DNA from 3 places in the Clostridium chromiireducens genome. Region 2 is predicted to be linked to each of the others. Evidence: riboswitches for the same ligand, from Rfam matches in the RefSeq annotation. Region 2 holds a riboswitch; each other region holds the start of a gene.
The links. A riboswitch is a leader RNA that binds a small molecule or an ion and turns the genes downstream of it on or off. The one in region 2 is predicted to bind cyclic di-GMP.
Positions count from the first base shown of each region.

Region 1: another riboswitch for cyclic di-GMP. It lies ahead of D2A34_RS11170 (EAL and HDOD domain-containing protein); the one in region 2 lies ahead of D2A34_RS01800 (prepilin peptidase).
Region 3: another riboswitch for cyclic di-GMP. It lies ahead of D2A34_RS25160 (helix-turn-helix domain-containing protein); the one in region 2 lies ahead of D2A34_RS01800 (prepilin peptidase).

Region 1 is NZ_QXDJ01000002.1:1,278,338-1,286,945, reverse strand. It holds gene D2A34_RS11180 (GntR family transcriptional regulator) at 1-685, shown strand, start outside; gene D2A34_RS11175 (cupredoxin domain-containing protein) at 1,060-1,320, opposite strand; gene D2A34_RS11170 (EAL and HDOD domain-containing protein) at 1,933-3,147, opposite strand; cyclic di-GMP riboswitch class II at 3,253-3,335, opposite strand; gene D2A34_RS11165 (DUF975 family protein) at 3,428-4,069, opposite strand; gene D2A34_RS26680 (hypothetical protein) at 4,263-4,430, opposite strand; gene D2A34_RS11160 (PaaI family thioesterase) at 4,869-5,315, opposite strand; gene D2A34_RS11155 (PAS domain S-box protein) at 5,383-7,377, opposite strand; gene D2A34_RS11150 (sensor domain-containing protein) at 7,471-8,608, opposite strand, start outside.
Region 2 is NZ_QXDJ01000001.1:432,288-440,895, reverse strand. It holds gene D2A34_RS01805 (type IV pilus twitching motility protein PilT) at 455-1,486, shown strand; cyclic di-GMP riboswitch class II at 1,637-1,719, shown strand; gene D2A34_RS01800 (prepilin peptidase) at 1,875-2,627, shown strand; gene D2A34_RS01795 (GspE/PulE family protein) at 2,753-4,444, shown strand; gene D2A34_RS01790 (type II secretion system F family protein) at 4,466-5,668, shown strand; gene D2A34_RS27380 (prepilin-type N-terminal cleavage/methylation domain-containing protein) at 5,746-6,171, shown strand; gene pilM (type IV pilus assembly protein PilM) at 6,435-7,640, shown strand; gene D2A34_RS01775 (PilN domain-containing protein) at 7,652-8,209, shown strand; gene D2A34_RS01770 (pilus assembly protein PilO) at 8,211-8,608, shown strand, end outside.
Region 3 is NZ_QXDJ01000010.1:45,778-54,385, forward strand. It holds gene D2A34_RS25155 (sensor histidine kinase) at 1-849, shown strand, start outside; gene D2A34_RS25160 (helix-turn-helix domain-containing protein) at 914-1,723, opposite strand; cyclic di-GMP riboswitch class I at 1,999-2,088, opposite strand; gene D2A34_RS25165 (FtsZ/tubulin family protein) at 2,539-3,591, shown strand; gene ileS (isoleucine--tRNA ligase) at 4,296-7,409, shown strand; gene D2A34_RS25175 (LacI family DNA-binding transcriptional regulator) at 7,662-8,608, shown strand, end outside.

The DNA.
Region 1 (8,608 bases), on a different contig from region 2:
CTTATATAAACAACTACAAGATTATATTCTAGGTTCAATTAACAATGGTACATTGAAACCTGGCGATAAACTCCCGACTGAATTGGAATTAAGTAAAGCTAACAATGTCAGTCGAGTAACAGTTCGTACTGCCCTTGATTCACTAACTTCAGAAGGTTACTTGATTCGGGTTCCAGGGAAGGGGACATTTATTGCTAAAGAGAAAATCAAAAAAAATGTTACAGAAACTATTGGTTTTAGTGACACTTGCAGAATACAAAATAAAGTTCCTGGAGCAAAGGTATTGAAATGTGTTATTGAAGAAGCCACTGCAGCTGATCAACAACACTTATTATTACAGCCTGGCGAAAAAATAATTAACATTGAAAGAATCAGATATGCCAATGATACTCCAATCGCTGTTGAATATTCCAGATTCCCTTCTTCTTATTCATTCTTATTGCAAGAAGATTTAAATAATAAATCACTATACGAAATTTTAAGAAATAAATATGGCCTTTCCTTTGGAATATCCAGAAAATATATCGACATGGAATATGCTTCTTTTGATGTTGCCACATACTTAAACATATCAGAAGGGTATCCTATGCTTAGTATTAAAAGTACTGTATGTAGTTCTACTGGTGAGAAAATTCATCGTTCCAAACAAATAATACTAGCTGATCAATTCCAGCTAATTGTATAATTTTTTATAGCTTTAAATTCTTTTGTATATAATATTTAATTAGTATTCACTGAAGCTTAATCATTATAAATAACGAAATCAATATTAGAATTGTGCATAAATCAAATCTCTATTATTGACGTTTTGATTTACGCGCATATTCTTATCATTTTCATTTCCACTTTTTCTTTCACCGGTATACGCTTTATATTTAGTGAGATAAAATCCAAAAAAGTCTTCGATGATTTCAGTTAATATAAAACACGTAAAAAAACAGTAGTTATATCCCCCTATACTACTGTCTTTAAAAATCTTTATTTAATTTTCTCATCTTTTCTTATTTAATCCTCTCCTCTTTTCTCCTCTAATAAATCGCCTTTATTTCATGATCCAATTCAATTAATTTCTTCTATAGCTAATAGTCTTGGCTCATTGTCTTTTTGAACCTTTATGTATACCTTAGCCATTTCCATTTGTAAATTTTCTATTACTGATCTAACTTTACATATAAAGTAATATTCCTCAACACCATTAGTGACTACTGCTACTGGATTAAAGTTCCATCCATTTATACCGTCTAGTGCTTTTCTTAGTATTTGTTTATCCTCAATTGAAACCGAATCTTTTATTTCTAACCTATCATTTTCTTTTTCCATAATATCAACTCTCCTTACTAAAGAATATATTATTACTAATTCTTGACAATTTATTGTCAAAAATACAAACTCTCTTTTAATATATTATTAAGAAAAAATAAAGGTTACAGATTTAGTTCTGAACCTTTAAAGATTAACTTTAGCTTCGAGAAATTAATAAAATTAGAATAAATTTTCTTAAAGTTGTCAATCATTATAATGATGACATGATAACCAAACAAAGAGATAGTATTTATTGCACTTTCCCAAATACTATCTCTTTCCTTATATAATTATTTCATGCTCCCAGCTCTTCACATATACTCTGTCTTTTAATTTATCGATTTTATAAGAATACCTTACTCGAAATCCACTATTTAAAATAACTTATGTTCATATTTTAATTACAGAATAATATATAAATGTATAAATCAAAATAGTAAATACTACAACTAACGCTAAATACTTTAGGATACTTAAAACTTTTAACATATCTCTTACTCCTTTCATATACACATTATTGTAATATCATTCTAATTCTTATGCAATGATACTTAGTAAAATATATGTTGATTCCCCATCTACATAATTCGTATAAAATTATTTTTTTATGAATTAAATAAATTAATAATACTATGTACGTAATGTTTCATCTGTCCATTTTACTGATTCTAAATATGCACCCGCAAGTTTGTTTATATCAATTTGCATCTCTTCTGCGCAAATTGTAACCTTTTCCCATTGACCCCTCTCATAATAAATAGCTAGCTTTAGTATTTTATTTAACGAGTTTGCCTCTTCAATTAGACCTTCTTTGATCTCATCAGATAGAAATAATTCCTTTAGAATGACTTCAATTGGACAGCCTAAAATTGCATCCATAACTGAGAATAAACCAACCATATATGCCGAATAACTTCTTTCATTATACCCACTCATATTGCTTATAGCTTCACACATTTTTGCTCTTTGAAGGGAAACTTTTAATAATTCGTTAGTATTGTTTTCCTTTAAATCATTTAATAAAACTACATATAACCATTTTACAATTTCTTTTCTTCCTAATAATGATATAGCATATTTTATAGAAGTCACTTTATTTTTCATAAAAAAAGCTGATGAATTAATCAATTTAATAAGTTTATAAGATATCCCTACGTCTTTCATTATTAAATCTTCTAAATGATTAAACTCAAAGTCTTCTTTATTTATTAACTTTAAAATCTTCAATGCTGTATCTTTGTTAGTCGGAATATCTTTTGTTGATAACACTATCGGCTTACTAAAATAATATCCTTGAAAGTACGAGTATCCTAACCCTAAAGCTTCATCATACTCTTCTTTATTTTCAACTTTTTCAGCCAAAAACTTTATCTTATTATTTACCTTTTTTAATTCCAATATCTTCTTTCTTTCATATCCCTTTGTAATTTTAAAATCTATTTTTATAATATCAGCCATTTCTATTAGTTTCATATATTTTTTATCAAATACGAAATCATCTAAGGCTAGTGTAAATCCTTTATTCTTAAGCTTTTTGCATGCGTTTATAACCTCATCAGTCGGCTCTATATTTTCTAAAATTTCAATCACAACATAATCACTTGGAAGTATGGTTGCTATTTCTTCTTTTATTAATTCTTCAGTAAAATTTATAAATGCCTTCCTATTGTCAGTTACACTCTTAAAATCGAAAGCATAAAATGAATTCGCTATAACATTTCGTGTTGCCTCATCCCCATTGGTATTATCATAAAAATTATTCTGCCCATTTCTAAATAAAAGCTCATATGCAACCACTTCATTACTACAATTAAATATAGGTTGCCTTGCCACAAAAATATCCATGTATACTCCTCCTATTCTAGTAATTTTTTATCATTCATACATTTTTTTATAAACGTTCTTTTACAAATATAAAAAGCCAACTAAAACTAATCATTTTGTTAATCAGTTTTAATTGGCCGGTTGCACAACTAGCTCCAAATTCTTAATATGCCCAAATAAACGAATTCTTCACAGCTTCCAATTGTAATATAATACATATTAATGTAATTTTATCATTAATAATAATTATAATCAATAATTATTATTACTTGTAATCTTTTACTCAATAAATAATACAATTTTATTCATTTAACCAACTATTAGATTGGTAGTAGTTATTCTTAACAGTTAAATAAAAAGATGCCGTTGTTACATTCATGTATGGAACCACCCATAATAAACCTATACCTAATGTAATAATCCCTAATATTATCCACCCTAAAAAACTAAGTAAAAGCACAAAATATTTGAATTTATATCCTTTCATCATTCCAGCACTTTCTTTTAGACATTGAATAACAGACTTACTATTATCATCAGCTAATATATAATAAGATTGTGAAAACATATAACTAAATATAATACCCGGTATTATTAATAAAATAGTCCCGATCAATATTATTATTCCTAACAAAAAAAATAATCCTATTGCTTTTAATATAACTCTAAATCCTGAAAATATATCTGCGAATTCTGGATCTCTATCCTCATAAGCATAATTTAATGAAAATCTACACATCCCAATACTCATTACAGTACTAACTATCATTGATATTATAGCTAAAACGATAGCTAATGCATTATTATTATCCTCAAAAATCCTTGTAATAAAATTAAATAACATTTGTATTAAAAACACAGCTATAATTGCACCAATAGCTATTCCCCATCTTCCTTTTAGCTGATTCCTAGCATGTCTTTTCAATTCTGCTCTATTAATCATTAAATTCCCTCCTCAATTTCATATTCCCATTTAAGTAATTGTATTTAATATAATACCATATTTTCTATAAAACTTCAATTTTTGGTATTATATCGTAAATTTTATATTAATTTATATCTCACTAAGAATAATTATTCAAGTCAAAAAAATAAGGTAAATAAAGTATCTCTACTTAATCTACCTTTAAAAGTAACTACGCTTGTATGAATCTTTCATAATTCTCCATTTTATCCTCTCTGTTATCTTTCTTTATCCAGATGTTATATTCTAAGATAACTTTTTCGATAGTTTTAAGCTCAATCTTTGCGTCTTTTTTTCTTTTCACTTCTGCATACATGTTTATTTTCATTATATTTCCCATTAAGTCATCCCCCCTTTACCTATATAATATTATTAATTTCTTATGATTTTTCTGATGAATTAATTAATTTTTTCTTAAATTTGTAAACAATATCATTATAACATTCAAAAGATTAATCTTTTGGGGCAAATAACTGATAACGATTACTCCTATAATAAATATATTAACATTAATTTATGTCATTTATTTGTCAACTATAAACGTTTTCTTCATTCAGAGCCACAAAAATTTTCGTCCATTTCACTTGGTTCTCCAAATCCTCTGAAGTATTATGTGTTTTAAAACTTATTAATACATCTTTTGAATGTGCTTTTATAGTTTTTCATACCACAATTCCAAACTATAAAAGCAATTATAACCATTGAATGAAATCAAAAATATTTAAATTAATCTAAATATGAAGTAATAAGTGTAAAACCTGCAACTCAGTATGAGTAATTATTTTGACTTTGGATAATCAATATTATCAAAGCTTCCAATAACAAAATAAGAAGCTTGTGCTTGAACAAGCAGCTCCTGGCTCTCATCAAAAATTTTGCATACAGCTCTCATTATATTATTTCCATCACTAATCACTTCTCCAACAGCTGTAATTATATTTCCTTCACGTACATTTTTTATATAACTTATACTCAAATCTGTAGTTACTATACGTTTTCCTAAAGTTACACATGAAACTCCCATTACCACGTCTGCAATTGAAGCCAATGTGCCCCCATGTACATAACCATATATATTACAATATTTATCAATAATTTTTGTTTTATATTTAACCTTTCCCTCCGAAATTTCATCAATTTGAAGATTAAGAAAATTCTCTAGTATTGATGTCTGATATGTTTCTTTCAAATAGTTTTCTAACCATAAAAGATGATGTTTAGTCATTATAACACCTCCTGTAACTCTCTAGCATTTCGCATGAGTAATTTCTTATTTTCATCGATTGCTAATATTATATATATTTTAATATTGTATTTTTTAGCGTATCAATATCAAATGGTTTAGATATATAATCGTCCATTCCTATTTCGATACATCTTTCCTTATCTCCATTCATAGAATAAGCTGTCATAGCAATAATATAAATATGCACCATTGTTTTTATCTCATTTGCCCTAATTATTTTAGTTGCATCATATCCATTTAATTCTGGCATTTGTATATCCATAAGGATTAAATCAAATGAATTATCTTTTAATTTCTCTAAAGCTTCTCTACCATCATATGCACCTTCAAATTCATATCCTAATTTTTCTACCATTGCACAAACTATCTTCATATTTATCTCATTATCTTCAACAATTAATATTTTTTTAGTCTTGTTAATAATTATTTTATTATCTTGTAAATCACAACTTGTCTCTTTATAATTTTTTGTATAATCCATTAAGAATTCAGCTGTAAAATAGAAAGTACTTCCCTTATTTTCAACACTATCAAACCATATATCACCCTTCATTAACTTTGCAATATCTCTTGAAATGGCAAGTCCTAATCCTGTACCATCATACTTTTTGGTAGAAGTCATATCCTGCTGAACAAATCTTTTAAAGATATCATTTTTAAACTCTTCTTTTATCCCAATACCGGTATCTTGTACTGAAAATTCCAAAATTAACTTGTTATTAGTGCTCTCTATTTTTTTGACCTTAAAAACAATTTGCCCACTTTTAGTAAATTTAATAGCATTATTAACAAGATTTATTAAAACTTGATTTAATCTAATCTCATCTCCTATCAAATTATAATTTATATATGGGTCTATGTAATAAGAAGCTTCTAAATTTTTGTTATTACAAGCTAAAGATAATTCTTTAGTAATTCTATTTAAAGTCCTTTTTATATCGAATGGTTTTACAGCAAGTTCAAATTTACCAGCTTCTATTTTTGAAATATCTAATATGGTATTTAAAATTCCTAATAGTACTCTAGATGAATAACTAAGCATCTCTAAATATTCTTTCTGATTTTTATTGAGCTTAGTTACCTTAAGTAAATCAATTACTCCAATTATTCCATTCATAGGAGTTCTAATTTCATGGCTGATATTAGCCAAAAATTCACTTTTAGCTTGGTTTGCCTTATCTGCCTCTCCCTTCGCTTCCTCTAACACCTGATAGTTAGACCTTAGCTCCTCTTCAATTGCAATAAGTTCCTCATATAAAGATGATATCTCCTCATATTTCTCTCTCAGTTCTTCTTCTACTTTTTTATTTTCTGTTACATCTCTTGTAATATTAGAAGCTCCAATTAATTTTCCAGCTAAATTATAGATGGGTGAAACTGTAATGGAAACATCTATTAATTCACCATTTTTCTTTTTTCTCTTAGATTCAAATCCTTTAATTTTTTCTCCATTTTTAATTTTTTTCATTATTTCACAAAAATCATTAATTTTATCTTCAGGAATTATTACTGATATATGTTTACCTAATACTTCCTCTCTTTTATACCCATATATTTTTTCTGCACCTAGATTCCAACTTGTTATAACACCTTCTAAATCTTTTCCTATGATTGCATCATCTGTATTTTCAACTAAGGAAGCTAATTTTCTAATCTCTTCTTCATTTTTTACTCTGTTGGTTATATCTCTTATTATACTTAAAACAAATATGCCCTTATTAATCTCTACACCTATTGATTTAACTTCAACCGGAAAGTTTGAACCATCTTTTCTATAGTGAATAGTCTCAAACTCAATTTCACCTAATTTAGCTTTTTCAAACTGTGTATTTGCTATATCAAGTTTTTCTTTATTTCTTAGTTCAAATATATTCATGGAAAGCAATTCATCTTCTTCATATCCATAAGAATTTATAGCTTTCAAATTAACCTTTAAAATCTTTCCCTCACTTGAAAAAAGAATTATAATATCATTTGCATTAAGTAATGCAGTTTGATATATTTGTAAATCATCATAATTTTTTTTTATTTCACCATTCATCCCTTTTACCCCCAAGCTTTAAATGCATCAATGTAGCAGATCGGAACTTAACATTGTATTGTTATAAGGACACGTTTATCCTCAAGTGTACAATTAATTTGATATGCTTTTATTGATTTTCATCATTTCTTCAAGTTCATCTTCACAAACTGGTTTACTAAAATAGTACCCTTGAATTACATTACATCCCAAATTCATTAGCACTTGAAGTTGTTCCCTTAATTCAACTCCCTCAGCTATGACCTTATATTTTAAGCTTTTAGATAGATTTAAAATACATTCTATTACAGCTCTATTTTTTTCGCTTTCAATGTTATCTATAAAAGATTTGTCTATTTTAAGAGTATTTATAGGTAAAACTGTTAGATAACTTAAAGAGGAATAACCTGTCCCGAAATCATCAATAGAGATATTTATATCTTTATTGATAAGCTCATGTAAGTCAGCAATTTTTTGATTATTTAATTTAATCAAAGTGCTTTCTGTTATTTCTATTTCAAGCAAATTTAAAGGTATCTCATTTTCTTTACAAACTTTTATTATCTTATCCTTAAAATTCGTCTCTTTAATCTGAATAGGAGAAACATTGACTGCTATATTGTTAAATTCATATTTTTTATCCTTAAATTCACGAATCTTTTTACAGACTTTATCTAATACCCATTCACCTATATCTACTATTATCCCGCTTTCCTCTGCTATAGGTATGAATTCCGCAGGGGATACAAATCCCAGTTTTTTGCTGTTCCATCTTAGCAAAGCTTCAAATGCGACTATCCTATTTTCTAAAGCATCAACTTGTGGCTGATATACAATGAATAGCTCTTCATTTTTAATTGATTCTTTTAATTCAACTTCAATCAGTATCCTTCGTGAATAGGCTTTACTTAAAGCTTCCTCAAAAAATGTATATGTATTTTTCCCATATTCTTTAGATTTAAACATTGCTAAGTCTGCAAATCTCATCAAATCATTCATATCAGCACTATCTTGTGGGAAAAGCGATATTCCTATACTTGCTGTCACATATATCTGTTTTTCATTAAGTTCAAATGGTTTTTTGCAATAGTTTAATAATGTATCACAAAACTTTTTTAAGTTTTCTATGGAATTTATTTTTTCTATAAGAACTATAAATTCATCTCCACCAACTCTATACACCCTACCATAGTCCTTAACACATATACTTAATAGTTGTGAAAAAACTTTTAGCATCAAATCCCCATAATCA
Region 2 (8,608 bases):
GTTTCAAAATTGATGTTAATCATACATCAACATTTTCATTATCCATGTAATATTATTACTAAAATTATATTACCAAAGTTAAGCGATAATGTGGTAGAATTATATGATATTTATAAATACTGAGAAATTTGTAATATATTTTTTGTGAGTTTTTATATATAGATTATATTTAGACATTTTTATTTATTATTATGTATTATTTAATTTGCTAGTTGGATGTGATTGTTTTAAATATAAATTTATACAATACGGTGTATGGCGAGAATTAAATATAATTATAAAAAGGAGAAAAAAATTCCTTTTGTGGTAATGAGTTTTGACGGAAAACTATCATTTTTTAGTATTAAATTAAATATTTAGAGAATTTTATAAAAAATTGAGGTGACAGTACTATTTTAGTAATGATATAATAATTTTATAAAATATTCTAATTTTTATGCGGAGGATACAGAACGTGGCTAAAATAGATAAATTATTAGATACCGTTGATATAAGTAGTACATCTGATATACATATTACTTCTGAACAAGTTCCTAAGGTAAGAATAGATGGGGTATTAGTTAAGATACAAGAAGATATAATTTCTCATGAAGAAGTTGGAGAATATATTCAGGATTTAGCTCCTGATAAATTTAGCGAATTTTTAGAAGATGGAGAAATTGATTTTAAATATAATAGACCTGGAATGGGGAATTTCAGAGTCAATGCATATAAGTGTAAAGGAAGTTATGCAATATGTCTGAGAGTAATTAAAGAGGCTATACCTAAACTTAAAGATTTGGCAACCGCACAAGCACTAAAATCGTTTACTGAATTAAGTGATGGTTTGGTACTAGTTACAGGGCCAACGGGTTCAGGTAAAAGTACAACGCTTGCAGCTATGGTAAATGAAATAAATTTAACTAAGGATAAGCACATAATTACTCTTGAGGAGCCAATAGAATATATATACGAAAACCATAAGTCTATGGTAAATCAAAGAGAGATTGGACAAGATACTAAAAGTTATGCAATGGGTTTGAGAGCTGCACTTAGACAAGATCCAGATGTTATATTACTTGGAGAAATGAGAGATCCAGAAACTATTGAAATAGCATTAAGAGCAGCACAAACAGGTCACTTGGTTTTTTCTACATTACATAACTTGGGTGCTGCAAATAGTATATACAGAATTATTAATTCATTTGAGTCTAGTCATCAAAATGAAGTAAAGATTCAGCTATCGTCTTTATTGAGAGGTGTTGTATCACAAGTTCTGATTCCAAAAGCTTCAGGGCAAGGTAGAACAGCAGCAATGGAGATAATGGTATGTACTCCAGGTATAAAAAATCTAATTAGAGAAGGTAACTTTGAGCAAATAGATAGTTTTATACAAATGGGATCCAAATTTGGAATGCAGACAATGGATATGGACTTAAGAAATTTAGTTATGAGTAATATAATTACAAGACAAGAGTATGAAAAATGGATACAAACTAATAGATAGAAATTATATTATAAGGTTTTTCATACTTATGAGGAAATATATATTTGAATTGTAGACTATTAAGATGTTATGTGATAAAATTCAAATATATGTAATAGATGGTATGTTTTTGTATAAGGTATAATCAAAATTGAATAGAAATAGCATTTATATGTTATAGGGAACGATGATTCATATATTTATTTGGGCACTTTATATGTGATGAGTTAATAGTGCAACCGACCTTTATAGTTATAGTATCTTAGGTGGGTTTTTTTGCATACTTTTCAGAAGCAAAAATAACTGCCTGAAGTATAAGGAATTATTAAAAGGTTCTTAAAAATAACTTGAATTATATTACCTGAGAATTTAAAAGAAATATTTCTACAGAGGTATTGGAGAGAGTAAATTGGATTATGGATTAATAATTGTATTGGGATTAGTTATAGGAAGTTTTTTAAATGTATGTATACATAGAATTCCTAGGGAAGAATCGATAGCATTTCCCCCGTCACATTGTACCAGCTGTAAACACAAATTGAGTTATCTAGATTTGGTGCCTGTAATTAGTTATATATTTCTCAGGGGAAAATGTAGATATTGTGGTGAAAAGATTTCCATAAGATATCCGCTCATTGAGTGTCTTAATGGGATATTCTACTTATTAATATACTTGAAATTTGGCATAACTCTAATTACTATAAAATATTGTTTATTCGTATCGTTTCTAATAGTAATTTCCATGATAGATTTTGATACTCAATATGTGTTTACCAGCACTACAATTTTGAGTGGAATAGTTGGGATTGTATTTATATTAACGCAATATTTTATGCATGAAAATGGAGTCCTTAATTTAATTTTAGGAGGATTAATAGGCGGAGGAATTATAGGATTAATTGTATTTCTGACTAAAGGAATGGGAGAAGGAGATATTGAAATTGCTGTTGTTTGTGGGTTGTTTCTAGGTACAAAAGCAATTATGCTGGGATTATTTTTAGCCATAATCTTAGGAGGTATAATAGGAATAATAATTGTTTTATTAAAATTAAAAAAACTAAAAGAAAAGATGGCTTTTGGACCATTTATAGCAGTAGGGAGTATAATTTCTATGTTTTATAGTACAGAAATTTTAAGAATATATTTCGAATTATTAACATAAAGGTGTATATATATATTTATCTTTTACAATGTTTTTACTTGTATAATTTTCATGCTGAATTTACACTAATATTGAAGACACAATACTTATTTCATTTATAACAAATAAAAGGGGTTAAACATATAATGGCGACTGAAAAAAGAAGGTTAGGGAACATTCTTGTAAATGCGGGCAAAATTACGGGATATCAATTGCAAGATGCATTAAGGTCCCAAAAAGTGCTTGGTAAAAAGCTTGGAGAAATATTACTTGAAAGTAAAATTATAACTGAAGAAGATATAATTGAAGCTATAGAGCAGCAAACTGGAATAAAAAAAGTAGACTTAAATACAATAAATTTTGATAGAAAAGCAATAACTTTGATACCTCAGAATTTGTGTGAAAAATATATGTTAATTCCATTTGGTTTTGATAACAATAAGATTAAAGTTGCTCTTGCAGATCCATTAAATATTTTTGCCATTGATGATGTTGCAATATCTACTGGATTTGAGATAGAGTCATTTATATCTAAAAAAGATGATATTAAAAAATTTATAGGAATATATTATAGCAGTCAGCAAGTTAATAATGCAGCAATACAGCTGGCAAAAGAAAGCTTGAAAGCAGTTAAGCAGTCCCAAACTAGTTCGGCTGAAGATATAAATGAGGTTAATAGCGCACCTGCTGTTAAAATGGTTGATTATATGTTTAAGAATTCTGTAGAGTTAAAGGCATCAGATATTCATATAGAACCTTTTGAATATGAAATCAGAATTAGATATAGAATAGATGGAAAGTTAAAAACAATTAATACTCTCGGAATAGAAAGCTTAGGACCGTTAGTAACAAGAATAAAGATTATGGCTGGTTTAAACATAGCAGAAAAACGAATACCTCAGGATGGAAGAATAATGACAAATGTGGACGGGAAAGATATAGATTTAAGAGTATCTGTACTTCCAGTAGTTAACGGTGAAAAAATAGTTATAAGAATTCTTAATACTGGCGGTTCAGTATTAAGTAAGAATAGACTTGGAATGAGTGAGGACAATATTAAAAGATTAGATAGGATAATAGCTAATCCTCATGGAATAGTTTTAGTTACCGGACCTACAGGAAGCGGTAAATCTACTACTTTGTACTCAGTGCTTAAAGAATTGAACTCTAGTGATGTAAATATTATTACTGTAGAAGACCCGGTTGAATTTACTATGAATGGAGTTAATCAAGTAAATGTAAATGAAAAAGCTGGTTTGACTTTTGCAAGTGGTCTTAGAAGTATCTTGAGACAAGACCCGGATATAGTAATGGTAGGGGAAATAAGAGATGAGGAAACAGCAGAAATTGCGACTCGTGCCGCTATTACAGGACATTTGGTTTTAAGTACTCTTCATACTAATGATGCTCCTTCATCTATAGTAAGACTTGTTGATATGGGGATTAAGCCTTATTTAGTTTCAACGTCTGTTATGGGCGTGGTAGCGCAAAGACTAGTTAGAAGAATATGTGATAAATGCAAAGTGCCATATGAAGCAAATCTATATGAAAAAGAACTTTTAGGACAAGAAATAGACAAGCCACTCATTCTTTATAAAGGAAGTGGCTGTGGATATTGTAATGAAACAGGATATACAGGAAGAATTGGTATTTATGAAATTATGGAAATGACTAGAAAGCATAGGGAAGCTATAAATTCAGGTGGAAATTCTGATGTGATCAGAGATATTTCCATAGCTAATGGAATGAAGACATTGGAAAGCGAATGTAAAGAATTTGTTTTAAGAGGAATAACCACTATTGAAGAGCTTTCAACAATTGCAATGGTTAAAAAATAAACTTCTAGGAGGTGATTTTATATGGGAAAATTTAAATATAGAGTTATGAACTCAGATGGGGAGAAAATTGAGGGGCATTATGAAGCAAATTCGAAAGAAGAAGTTATGGATTTTGTTTCGGGTAACGGATATTATCCTTTAATGATAGAAGAGATATCAGAAAGTGCTAATATTGAACTTAAGTTTAATAGTAAAGTGAAACTTAAAGATATATCAATATTTTGTAGACAGTTTTATACTATGTTAAATGCAGGAGTTCCGATTTTAACCTGTCTAGAAATATTGTCAAATCAAATTGAAAATAAAAAACTAAGAGAAGCAACAGGAGATATAAACGAAGAAGTTGCAAAAGGTGGAGTTTTATCAGATGCAATGAGAAAGTATAAGGATGTATTTCCAGAACTTTTAATATCCTTAGTGGCTTCAGGTGAAGCAAGTGGTAACTTAGATTCAATAATGCTTAGAATGGCGACCCATTATGAAAAGGAAAATAAGGTTAATAATAAGGTTAAAAGTGCTATGGTTTATCCAATCGTACTTGGAATGGTGTCTATAGGAGCAATTGTATTTATATTAACATCTGTAATGCCTACTTTCACAGAAATATTCAAGGAAAGTGGAACAGTTCTGCCTTGGTCTACTAGATTTTTACTGGGACTTAGCGATATGATTGGGAATAATTGGATGTTTGTTATCATTTTAATAGGTGCATGTGGATTTGGATTAAATATTTTCCTTAAAACAGAAGAAGGGAAATTAACATCAAGTAAAGTTAAGTTAAAATTACCAGTACTTAAGAAACTTAATCAAATGATGATAGTATCGAGATTTACAAGAACACTATCTACACTTATAGCAAGTGGACTACCCTTGGTAGAAGCTTTAAAAATTGTTTCGGAGGTTACAGGAAATAAAGTTTCTGAGAAGGTATTGTTAAAAATAAGGGATAATGTAATGAGGGGAGAAAGTTTATATGTTTCAATGAGAGAAAGTGAGATTTTTCCTGCAATGCTCTATTCAATGATAAAAATAGGTGAAGAGACAGGTTCTTTAGATGATATATTAAATAAAACAGCAGATTTTTATGATGAAGAGCTTGAATCGATAATTCAAACTTCCGTAGCCCTTATAGAACCAATTTTAATAGTAGTAATGGGACTTGTAATTGGATTTATGATAGTATCCATAATGCTTCCATTATTTAATTCATACACTCAGATATAATAAAAATAGTAATTAGTGCGCTAGGCAAAAGCCAAAGGGCATTAAGATATAAAAATAAAAAATTAGGAGGTTTTATAATGATTAACTTATCAATCAGAAAAAAGAATGAATTGACTAAGAAAAAGAAGAAAGGATTTACGTTAATTGAATTAATTATCGTTATTGCAATTATTGCAATATTAGCAGCAATAGCTATACCTAGATTTGGAGCAATAAGAGAAAGTGGTAATGTAAAGTCAGATATAGCAACAGCTAAAAATATTCAAACGGCGGTATCAACTGCTATTTCAAATGGAGATATTACTTTAGATAGTAGTGGTGATAACAGTAGTTTTAGTCTTGCAACTATAATGGATGGCAATATACCAAAAGCAAAGGCTCAGGGGTTTGCTGGACAATCTTTTACAGCTACTGTTGATAATAATCAGGTAATAGTAAAAATAGGTAGTACTGAAATTTTACCAGTGCCGGCAAGCAGTACTTATTCATCAGTTTTATCGTAAGAATAGTAATTAAGAAGTAATATTTATAAGTACTTTTGTTACTTATAAATATTATCTTCAGTTAATTTGATTTTTATGATTAGTAAGTTACAATTAATAGAATTTGTGAAGTAAAGTTAATGTATTATGTAAAGTTAATAAAAGAAAGAAGCTAATATTAATGAAATTTTAACTATTAATATTTAAAATATTAATTTTACATTGTACATTAAAATAGACAAACTAAATGGAGAATAATAGAGGAGAAATAAGGTATGGGGATAATGAAGAAGAAAAATAGTAATTCTGAATTAGACAAAAATAATGCAGATATTGAGACTAAAGAAAAGAGAAAATCCATTGACTTTAAAGCTTTAGCAAATATGGATGTAGGAACCTTAAAGGTTAAATTGTCAAAAAACTTAAAAAAAATAAATAAATTAAGTACGCCAGAGAAAAAAAGAAGAGTTGTTGCCTTTGACATTGGTAGTTCTATGATAAAAATAGTTGAGGGAATGTATTATAAAAAGGAAATAGTTATATACAAATATATATCTATTCCAACTCCAAAAGATGCAATTATAGATGGAGAAATAAAAAAAGCAGAAGAGCTATATGAAAAGTTGAATCAAGCACTAAAGCAAAGCGGAATAAAGGCTAAAGATGCTATATGTACAACTAATTCTACGCTGATTATAAATAGAGAAATTTTAATTCCAAAAGTAGAAGCTGAAGAAATGGATACGGTTGTCAGATATGAAATTCAGCAATATTTACCTATAAATTTAGAGGATTATATATTGCAAGTAACTATCTTAGGTGAAGAAGAAGTGAATGGAAATGCAAGACTTAATGTTCGTGTTATTGCATATCCTGAAAAAATAGCAAGAGGATATTATAACCTTTTGCAAAAACTAAATTTAAAGCCATATGTTTTAGATGTAAATTACAATGCGGTAAATAAATTCATTAATTATACAGGTATAAACAGTGAGTTTGAACATAAATCAAAAGAAGCAGTCGCAGTTATTGATATTGGGGCAAGCTTTATTGATGTTAATATATATAAAGATGGTCAGTTAGATTTTACTAGAATAATAAAAGATGGTGGGAATAATATTGATGAAATATTATTAGACCAGATTGGTGCAGTTAGTGAAGCAACAAGTTTTAAACAGAAAAATTTGAATTTAAAAGATGAATTAGAACCAATAAATATGCAAGTCAAATATGTAGTAGATGAGTGGATGGATAAGATAGAAAAAATAATCCAATTTTATAAAAATAGAAATATTGGAAATCAAGTAAATAAAATAATTATTTTTGGAGGTAGTTCTAAGATAAAAGGAATGGAAGAATATATGACGGAAAAACTTGGAATTAAAACAAAAATAAACGAAATAACTAAGGTAGCCTTTAAATCAAAAGATGATGGCAATCCTATTGATGATTTTATAAATGTAATAGGTTCAGTCATAAGAGTTGAATAGGAGGTGGAATTGTGAAAGATTTGAATTTTTTTAAACCATATATAGGGCAAAATAAAGAAAAAATTAATTATCAAATATATGTATATGGAATGATGATAATAGTTGGGCTTGCTATAGCAGTAAGTTTTGGCATTAATATGACCCAAATGATGTTCTTAAATAAAAGTATAAGTGAATATAATGAAAAATTATCAGCTCCAGAGATACAAGCACAATTAAAGGAAGCGGAAAATGTAAATAAACAAATAGATTTATTAAAAAAATATGATAAAGCATTAAATGATGTTGCTATTTCCGTTACGGGTAGAGAAAATGTCTCAGAATCATTGTTAAAAGATATAAGTTCAACGCTGCCGAATGAAGTTTTATTTAAGAACTTAGATGTGGTAGAAAATAATATAGCTATAAAAGGTACATCAACTACCAGGGAAGCAGTAGCAGAACTAGAACGCAAGCTAAGAGAATTACCAATAATGTCTGATGTTTATGTAAATTCAATAAACGTTCAAAGTTCAGTAGAGGGAGAGTACTCCTTTGATATAAAATGTGTGTTAAAGGATGTTAGATAGTATGAAAATAAGTAATAAAGAGAAAACAATGTTATGTGTATTAGGAAGTATAATAGTAGGCTTTTTATATTATCAATTTATTTATTTATCACAAGTAGACCAGCTTCAGCAAAAGGTTAGTGAAGAAAATGAACTTAAGCAAAAATATGATACGGTAATGAATACAATAAAATCAATGGAAGATAAAAAAAGTGACGTGAAAATCTTAAACGCTAAAATAGGTGATGAAGCCCTACCCTTTTATCCAACAATAAATCAAGAAAAAATAATAATAGAATTAGATGAATTATTAGAAGATAATAGTTTAAAGGGGAGTGTAACTTTTCAACCAATAGTCTCGAATAGTGTAGAGAATTCAAAAAAAGATGAAAAGTCTTTAGCTGAGAGTTCATTGCAAGC
Region 3 (8,608 bases), on a different contig from region 2:
GGCGAATATAAAATACAAGTTCTTGCTAATATTGATGCTGAAGAACGTTCATTAAGCAGATTAAGAAATTCTATTATAGCAAGTTTAATTATACTTATTATACTAGCAACATTACTTTCAGCATATCTAGCTTCTAAAGTAATAAAGCCAATTAGGGAAGCTTATGAGAAACAGGTTTATTTCGTTCAAGATGCATCTCATGAAATGAGAACTCCATTGGCTGTAATTAAAGGAAAACTGGAACTATTAGCTCATTCATGGGGAGATACTATAGATAATCACTTTGAACATATTTCTAAGATGATGACGGAGGTAAGAGGACTAGAAAAACTAAACAGTGATTTATTACTATTGTCAAAAGAAGATTTAGATTTAGCTGTTAATATCACGAGTTTTAAACTAAATGATTTTATTGATGATTTAAGTGAATTTTATTTGGATTTAGCGGAGATTAAGGAAAAGACCTTTAAAGTAAATGGATTAGAAGAAAATATATCTGTTCAATGGGATTATGATAAGGTAAAAAGATCAATAGTAATTTTAATTGAAAATGCATTTAAATATACTAATGAAAATGGTGAGATAATATTAAGTGTAGAGGATATGAACAAATATGTTAAGATATCGGTAAAAGATAATGGAATAGGAATTAAGGAAGAAGAACAATCTCGTATATTTGATAGATTTTATAGAAGTGAAGCTGTTAGAGGAGAAAATATTGGTGGTACTGGAATTGGATTAAGTTTATTGAAATCAATTTCGAAAAATTTTGGGATAAAACTGAAAGTTAACTCAGAGTATGGTAGTGGATCAGAGTTTATTTTAATAATCCCAAAGATAATAAAGTAAGAATATAACAAAATAAGAACAAGTTAGAATAATGATTTTAACTTGTTCTTATTTTATTAATAAATTATCTAAGCCCAAACAGCCTACCCATAAAACTTAATTTCTCTTTAGTAGTATCCATTTCCTGTTGGACATAATAAGCGCGCTCTATAACATTTTTGAATCTTCTAATTTCATCAATTAAATTTATATCCCTAGAATTAGAAGCTTCATTAAACTTATCAAATTGTAATTTTAGAATATCTTCTAAGGAAAGTTTCTCTGAAATTAAATTATCTATTTTTAGAGATAGCTCATTATATAGGTTATTTTTTTCTTCATAAGCTTTCTCAAATTTATAGTCAATGTATTCTTTTATTTCTTTTAACATATCTTCCTTAAATAGTTTTAATTGATCATTTTGTTCCGATGCGAGGTCAACAATTTTTTTAATGCGTAATTCATTATCTTCTTTAATCTTGTTTGATAAAGTTTCCTTTAAACTACTAATCTCTTTATTTTCAAGATCAATTATCGTTGATATTATTTCTTTAACAGATAAGGAATTACTTTCTTTAACTTCAACTAATTCTTCCAGGTTCAATGGTAGTGATTCACAGTATTTTTGAATCTCCTTAACAGTCATTCCTTTATTTTTCAAGTTAATTAAAAACTCAAGTTTATCTATATCACTATTGGTATATCTAAACTCTTTATTTAAAATTTCAATTTTTAGAATGTTATCAAAAACATTAGTATAATACCGTATACTACTATCTTCTTCCCCTAATAAACTGGCTACTTGATTAATTGAATAATGTAATATATCCCCCCTTTTTATGTTTTTTACAGTTAACTTATCAGGAATATGCATATATTTATCTTCATAATCCATAATATTTTAAACCCCCTCTTTTAGGTTAAAGTAAAGTATTAATTATCGCAGTTAAGTTATTCTGATGTATATTGGAAAGTAAAAGTATAAGAGAAAATTTATATAAATTATTTTTAAATACAAATAGTTTTTTGAAATAGAGTATTTGAGAATATTGTAGGCAATTAACTATAAGATTAGTTGCGTTCAATAAGTTTTCAAAAAATAAAGGTGACTATATAATAATAGTCACCTAAATATAACAAAAGTAAAAAAACATCTTATTATAATTATATTTTGGCAACCTGACAATCATAGAAAATTAAATTTTCCTTAGACTCATGGCTTTGCGACCCTACTTTTCAATAAGTGTGCTAGTATCATTTATAGTTATAAAAAATTATATTTTAAAAGAGCTTGTTTATGTTTTAATTATAGAATAATTAAAACATCTTATCTATAAATATTTTCTAATTTCCATGAAACTCAAGAAATAACTTTCGAAAATAAATATATTTTAGTATGTAAAGTTAACTTTATAATATAAAGTTAGTAATATGTAATAAGTAATATTAAAATTGTACATTCATTAATATTATCGACAGATTATAAAGTGTTTTTACCTTATTCGATTATATTACTTATTTTAACCTTAAATTACTTATTTATATTAAATATCCTTTAAATATTAATAAATATAGTATAAAATTGTAATGTAATAAAATATTTCTAATAACTATTATACAATAAATACAGGCATATAAAAATCAAAAAATCAAAAAATCTTTTAGAATAGTAAAAAATCCGATATATATTGATTAAATAGGGGGATTATTATGGAAAAGAGCAAAATATTATTAGTTGCATTAGGACAAGGTGCTGGTAACATTGTTGATGGTCTGTTAGGTAGAAATAAGAATTATAATGGATTATTTTTTAATAGTAGTTTATTTGATATTAAACCATTAAAAAATGCAAATATAGATAAAAACGTTTATTTATATCCAGGGACAGATGGATCTGGCAGAGATAGAAATAAATCAAAAGAGATGATAAAAGATAATGCAAATGCAATAGGAACTTTATTAAGAAAGTATCCTCAAACAGAAGTTATGGTTGTTTTTACAAGCATGGCAGGGGGGACGGGATCTGGCGCAATCAAGACGTTCATACAGATAGCTTCAGCTGCTATTCCAACTACAAAAATTAATGTAGTAGCAATTCTTCCAAGCCTGACAGAAGATCAACTATCATTTAAGAATACAATAGAATGTTGGAATGACATTAATGGTGTAATTGATTCAATTAGTGATATTAAGTTTGTTGATAATAATAAAAGAAATACTTATAAAGAAATAAACAATGAAGTGATTGAAAGCTTAGATTTAGCATACAATCTAATGGGAATTCATATTGATGGAAATATTGATAAAAAGGATTCGTTTAGAATAAATACTGCTGAAGGATCTGGTATTGTTTTAAAGCTTTATGATGGTTTAAAGGATGAAAAGACGGCAATAGATCTGGCTATAAAAAACAGTGTATTTGCTCAACCTGACACATATGATTGTGATTATTTAGGGATAAATTTAAAAATAGACGGATACGATCCAAATGAAGTATCAAAATGCTTTGAAGTTTATAAAAGCACATATATTACCTATAACAATGATTTCAATATAGTTGTTCTAGGTGGATGTGACACACCTACTGAGTCAATTAAGTTAGTTAAAATGGCGTTAGATGATAAATCTAAAAGAAAATTATCAAGGAGCAGGGACAGGGGAATCATTATAAATATTGATGAGAATGTTGGTAAGGAAAATAACCCTAAAATTGAAGAGTTAAGTGAGTATAATAATGATGAATTAGAATTCTCTTTTGATTAAATATATAATAATATAAAAAGCTATTTCTAAGTAGGAATTACTACACCTACGTAGAAATAGCTTTTTTATTTTATATTAAAAGTATATATTAGTACTTTATAATAAATTTATGGATCAATATATACAATTATAAACCTTATTGCAAGGTATGCATGTGCCAATATCATAATCTATTATTTGTCCACAATTATTGAAAAAACATCATGGTTACCTTTTCTCTGTTATATTTGATGTTAATGAATACAATATAACATTTAGGTAAACTATAGGTAAATAAATAAGTGTATTAATATTAATAGAACTTTATCTTACAAGATACTATTAATTGACATTTAAAAATCATTAATATATAATATTACAATAAAAGACTATGATTAGGAAAAGTACCTTAGATATTATTTTTAGAGAGTAGCTGTATGGTGCAAAGCTATAATAAATCTCGGAGAAAATCACCTAGGAGTTGGAGACTGAAAAGCATTAATGCCCAATAAGTTATCACGTAACAGCCTGCGTTAAAGGATAGAGTATGTATGTACTTGAAATAAAGCATTTAATATTATTTTTTAGATGTTTTGCCTTAGGTGGTTTGCGAATTCAACTTCGTCCTGTAGGATGGAGTTTTTTTACGTTTAGAAAAATATATAAATTTTGAAAAATTATTGAGGAAAATATATAGTTTACTCAGAATGAAAGGGGAATTTTTAATGTACAATAAGGTAGATTCGTCAAAAGGTACCGTCAACATGGAAAAAGACATAGCAAAGCTTTGGAAAGAAAGAGATATTATCAAAAAAAGCTTTGATTCAAATCAGGATGGAGAATATTTTACTTTCTATGATGGACCTCCAACAGCAAATGGAAGACCTCACGTTGGTCATATTTTAACTAGAGTTATGAAAGATATTATTCCAAGATATAAAGTTATGAAGGGACATAGAGTTCTAAGAAAAGCAGGATGGGATACTCATGGTCTTCCAGTTGAACTTGAAATAGAAAAGAAGCTTGGAATTTCAGGAAAAGAGCAAATTGAAGATTTCGGTGTAGAAAATTTCATTAAAGAATGTAAAGATAGTGTATTTTCATATGTTAGTTTATGGGAAGAGATGTCACATCAAATAGGATTCTGGGTTGATATGGAAGATCCATATGTAACTTATCATGATGATTATATAGAATCAGAATGGTGGGCATTAAAGAAGTTATGGGATAAAGGTTTATTATATAAAGGTCATAAGGTAATGCCTTACTGTCCAAGATGTGGAACGGCTTTATCATCTCATGAAGTTGCTCAAGGGTATAAAGATGTTAAAGATTTAACTGCAACTGCAAAGTTTAAAGTTAAAGGAGAAGAAAACAAGTACATTCTTGCTTGGACAACAACTCCTTGGACATTACCATCTAACTTAGCATTATGTATAAATAAAGCATACACATATGCTGATGTTAAAGTTGGTGAGGAAGTTTATGTATTAGCTAAGGACTTAATTGGAACTGTTCTTGGAGATACAGAACATGAAGTAATCAAAGAATATAAAGGTGAAGAATTACTAGGTACTGAATATGAACAATTATTACCTTTTGCTAAGGTTGAAGGTAAAGCATTTGTAGTAATTCATGGAGATTATGTAACACTTTCAGATGGTACTGGTATAGTACACATTGCACCAGCTTATGGTGAAGACGATAGTCTTGTTGCAAAGCAAAATGGTATTACATTTGTAAACTTAGTAGATGCAAGTGGTAACTTTGTTGAAGAAGTAACTCCATGGGCAGGAAAATTTGTTAAGAAGTGCGATGAAAGTATCTGTAATTACTTAGAAGAAAATAATAAATTATTTAATAAGCACAAACATCTTCACTCATATCCTCATTGCTGGAGATGTGACACACCTCTTTTATACTATCCAAAAGATAGTTGGTTTGTTGCAATGACTCAAATGAGAGATAAATTACTTGAAAATAATAATAAAGTAAATTGGTATCCTGATAACATTAGAACAGGAAGATTTGGTAAGTTCCTTGAAAATGTTATTGACTGGGGTATTTCAAGAGATAGATACTGGGGTACACCACTTCCAATATGGCAATGTGAATGTGGTCACAGAGATTGTATAGGAAGCAGAGCTGAATTAGAAGAAAAGGCAACTACAGATTGCAAGGGAATAGAATTACACAAACCTTATGTAGATGGAATCAAGTTAAAATGTTCTGAATGCGGAAAGGAAATGAGTAGAACTAATGAAGTAATTGACTGTTGGTTTGATTCAGGGTCAATGCCTTTTGCACAATGGCACTATCCATTTGAAAATAAAGAAAAATTTGAAAAGAATTTTCCAGCTCAATTTATATCAGAAGCTGTTGACCAAACAAGAGGATGGTTCTATACATTAATGGCTTTATCAACATGTTTATTTGATACAAATCCATTTGAAAACTGTATAGTATTAGGTCACGTATTAGATAAAAAGGGACTTAAGATGTCTAAGTCTAAAGGAAATGTTGTTGATCCATTTGAAGTGTTAAACAGTCAAGGTGCAGATGCTACAAGATGGCATTTCTATACTGCAAGTGCTCCATGGCTTCCAACAAGATTCTCAGTTGATGATGTTGCAGAAACTCAAAGAAAGTTCTTAGGTACTTTATGGAACGTATATTCATTCTATGTTTTATATGCTGAAATAGATAATTTTGATCCAACTAATTATGCTGATTTTGTTTCAGACAACGTGATGGATAAATGGATTATATCTAAGCTAAACACATTAATTGAAACAGTTGATGATGGATTAAACACTTATAAGATTACTCAAGCAGCTTTAGCTATTGAAGACTTTACAGATGAATTATCAAACTGGTATGTAAGAAGAAACAGATCTAGATACTGGACACAAGAATTAACAGATGATAAAATTGGTGCTTATGTAACATTATATAAAGTGTTAGTTAACCTAGTTAAGGTAGCATCGCCATTTGTACCATTTATGACAGAAGAGATTTATCAAAATTTAGTTTTAAATCTTGATAAGAATGCTCCAGAAAGTATTCACTTATGCACATGGCCAGAAGTGAATAAAGAAGCTATAAATGAAGAATTAGAAAAGGAAATGGATTTAGCTTACACATTAGTTAAGCTTGGAAGAAGTGCTAGAAATGCTGCTAACATTAAAAATAGACAGCCGCTTTCAGAGCTGCTTATTTCAACAAAATCACTTCCAGAATATTATGGAGATATAGTAAAAGAAGAATTAAATATCAAGATGGTTGAATTAGGAGCTGACCTTTCTAAATATGTTAACTTCGAAATTAAACCTAACCTACCTGTTATAGGTAAAATGTACGGTAAATTAATTCCTCAAATCAGAAAGGCAATTTCAGAAAAGAATCAAATGGAATTAGCTCAAAAGATTCAAAATGGTGGAAGCGAAACTATAGTTGTCAATGATATAGAAATAGTTCTTACAAACGAAAATCTTTTAGTTACTATGCAGGGATTAGAAGGTTATGCATTTGCAGGGGAAGGTGAACTAGGAGTTGTTTTAGATACAACAGTAACACCAGAACTTCAAGAAGAAGGGCATGTAAGAGAAATTATTTCAAAGATTCAGAACATGAGAAAAGATAAAGGGTTTGAAGTTGCAGATAGGATTAACCTTTATGTAGCAAATAATAATATGTTAATAGATATTATTAGAAAATTTGAAGAAACAATTAAGAAAGAAACTTTAACTTCTGAAATTATTTATAACCAAGAAACTGATTACTCAGAAACAGTTATAAATGGTGAAGTGCTAAATATGAATGTCGAAGTAATAAAATAATGAAATCGGCTAGGAATAAAAAGATTCTCTTGGAGTTCCTAGCCATTTTGTTTTATATTAATTCTAGTTAAAATAATACTAACTTATTATTATACTTAAGATCTTTTAATAAAATTATGAATTTAAGTTTAAAAACTATGATTTCTGACAAAACTTAGAATAAAATAATAAATTATTGTAAGTTCTGTTGATTTATAATGTAATATATTAGTATAATGAAATTATCTAGAAAAATTCAAAGGAGGAATAATAATGGCTACTTCTATTAAGGATGTTGCAAAAGAGGCTGGAGTATCAATTGCAACTGTTTCTAGAGTTTTAAATGATATCGATGTAGTAAACGAAGATACTAAGAAAAAGGTATTAGATGCAATTAAGAAACTTGGATATAGACCTAATATAGTCGCAAGAAGTTTAAAAACTCAAAGAACAAAAACAATAGGAATTTTACTTCCGGATATATCAAATCAATTCTATCCAGAGATTGTAAGAGGTGCTGAGGACGTTTCAAATATATACGATTACAATATAATATTGTGTAATTCAGACCTTGATATAGAAAAGGAAAAAGAATATTTAAGAGTACTTAAAGAAAAAATGGTTGATGGTGTAATTTACATGAGTAGTTCTTTAAATGAAGAAATATTAGAATTAATCAATGAATTAGATTTAAAAACCGTGTTAGTTGAAACTAGAGATAAAGAAGGACTATTACCGAGTGTAACAATTGATAACGTTAAGGCTAGTTATGATAGCACAAAGTTATTAATTGAAAAAGGAATAAAAGAAATTGCTTTTATAGGACCAGAAAAGGAAAGCAGAAATGCATGGGGAGATAGGTATATCGGGTATGAAAATGCCATGAAAGAATCAGGAATTGAAATAGATTCTGAGTTAGTGTACCTAAGCTCAATGAAAGTAAAAAGTGGATACGAAGGAATACAAAAATTCTTAAAACAAAATAAGAAGTTTAAGGGTGTCATATGTGCATCAGATGATATAGCAATGGGCGCAATAAATGCTCTAAGAGACAATAAAATAAAAGTTCCTAAAGATGTTAGCGTGGTTGGATTTAATGATAATTTTGCAGCATCAATATTCTATCCAAAGATTACAACAATTTCTCAACCAACTTATGACATGGGATCAGTTGCAATGAGAATGCTTATTAAAATGTTAAATAAAAAAGAATTAGATGA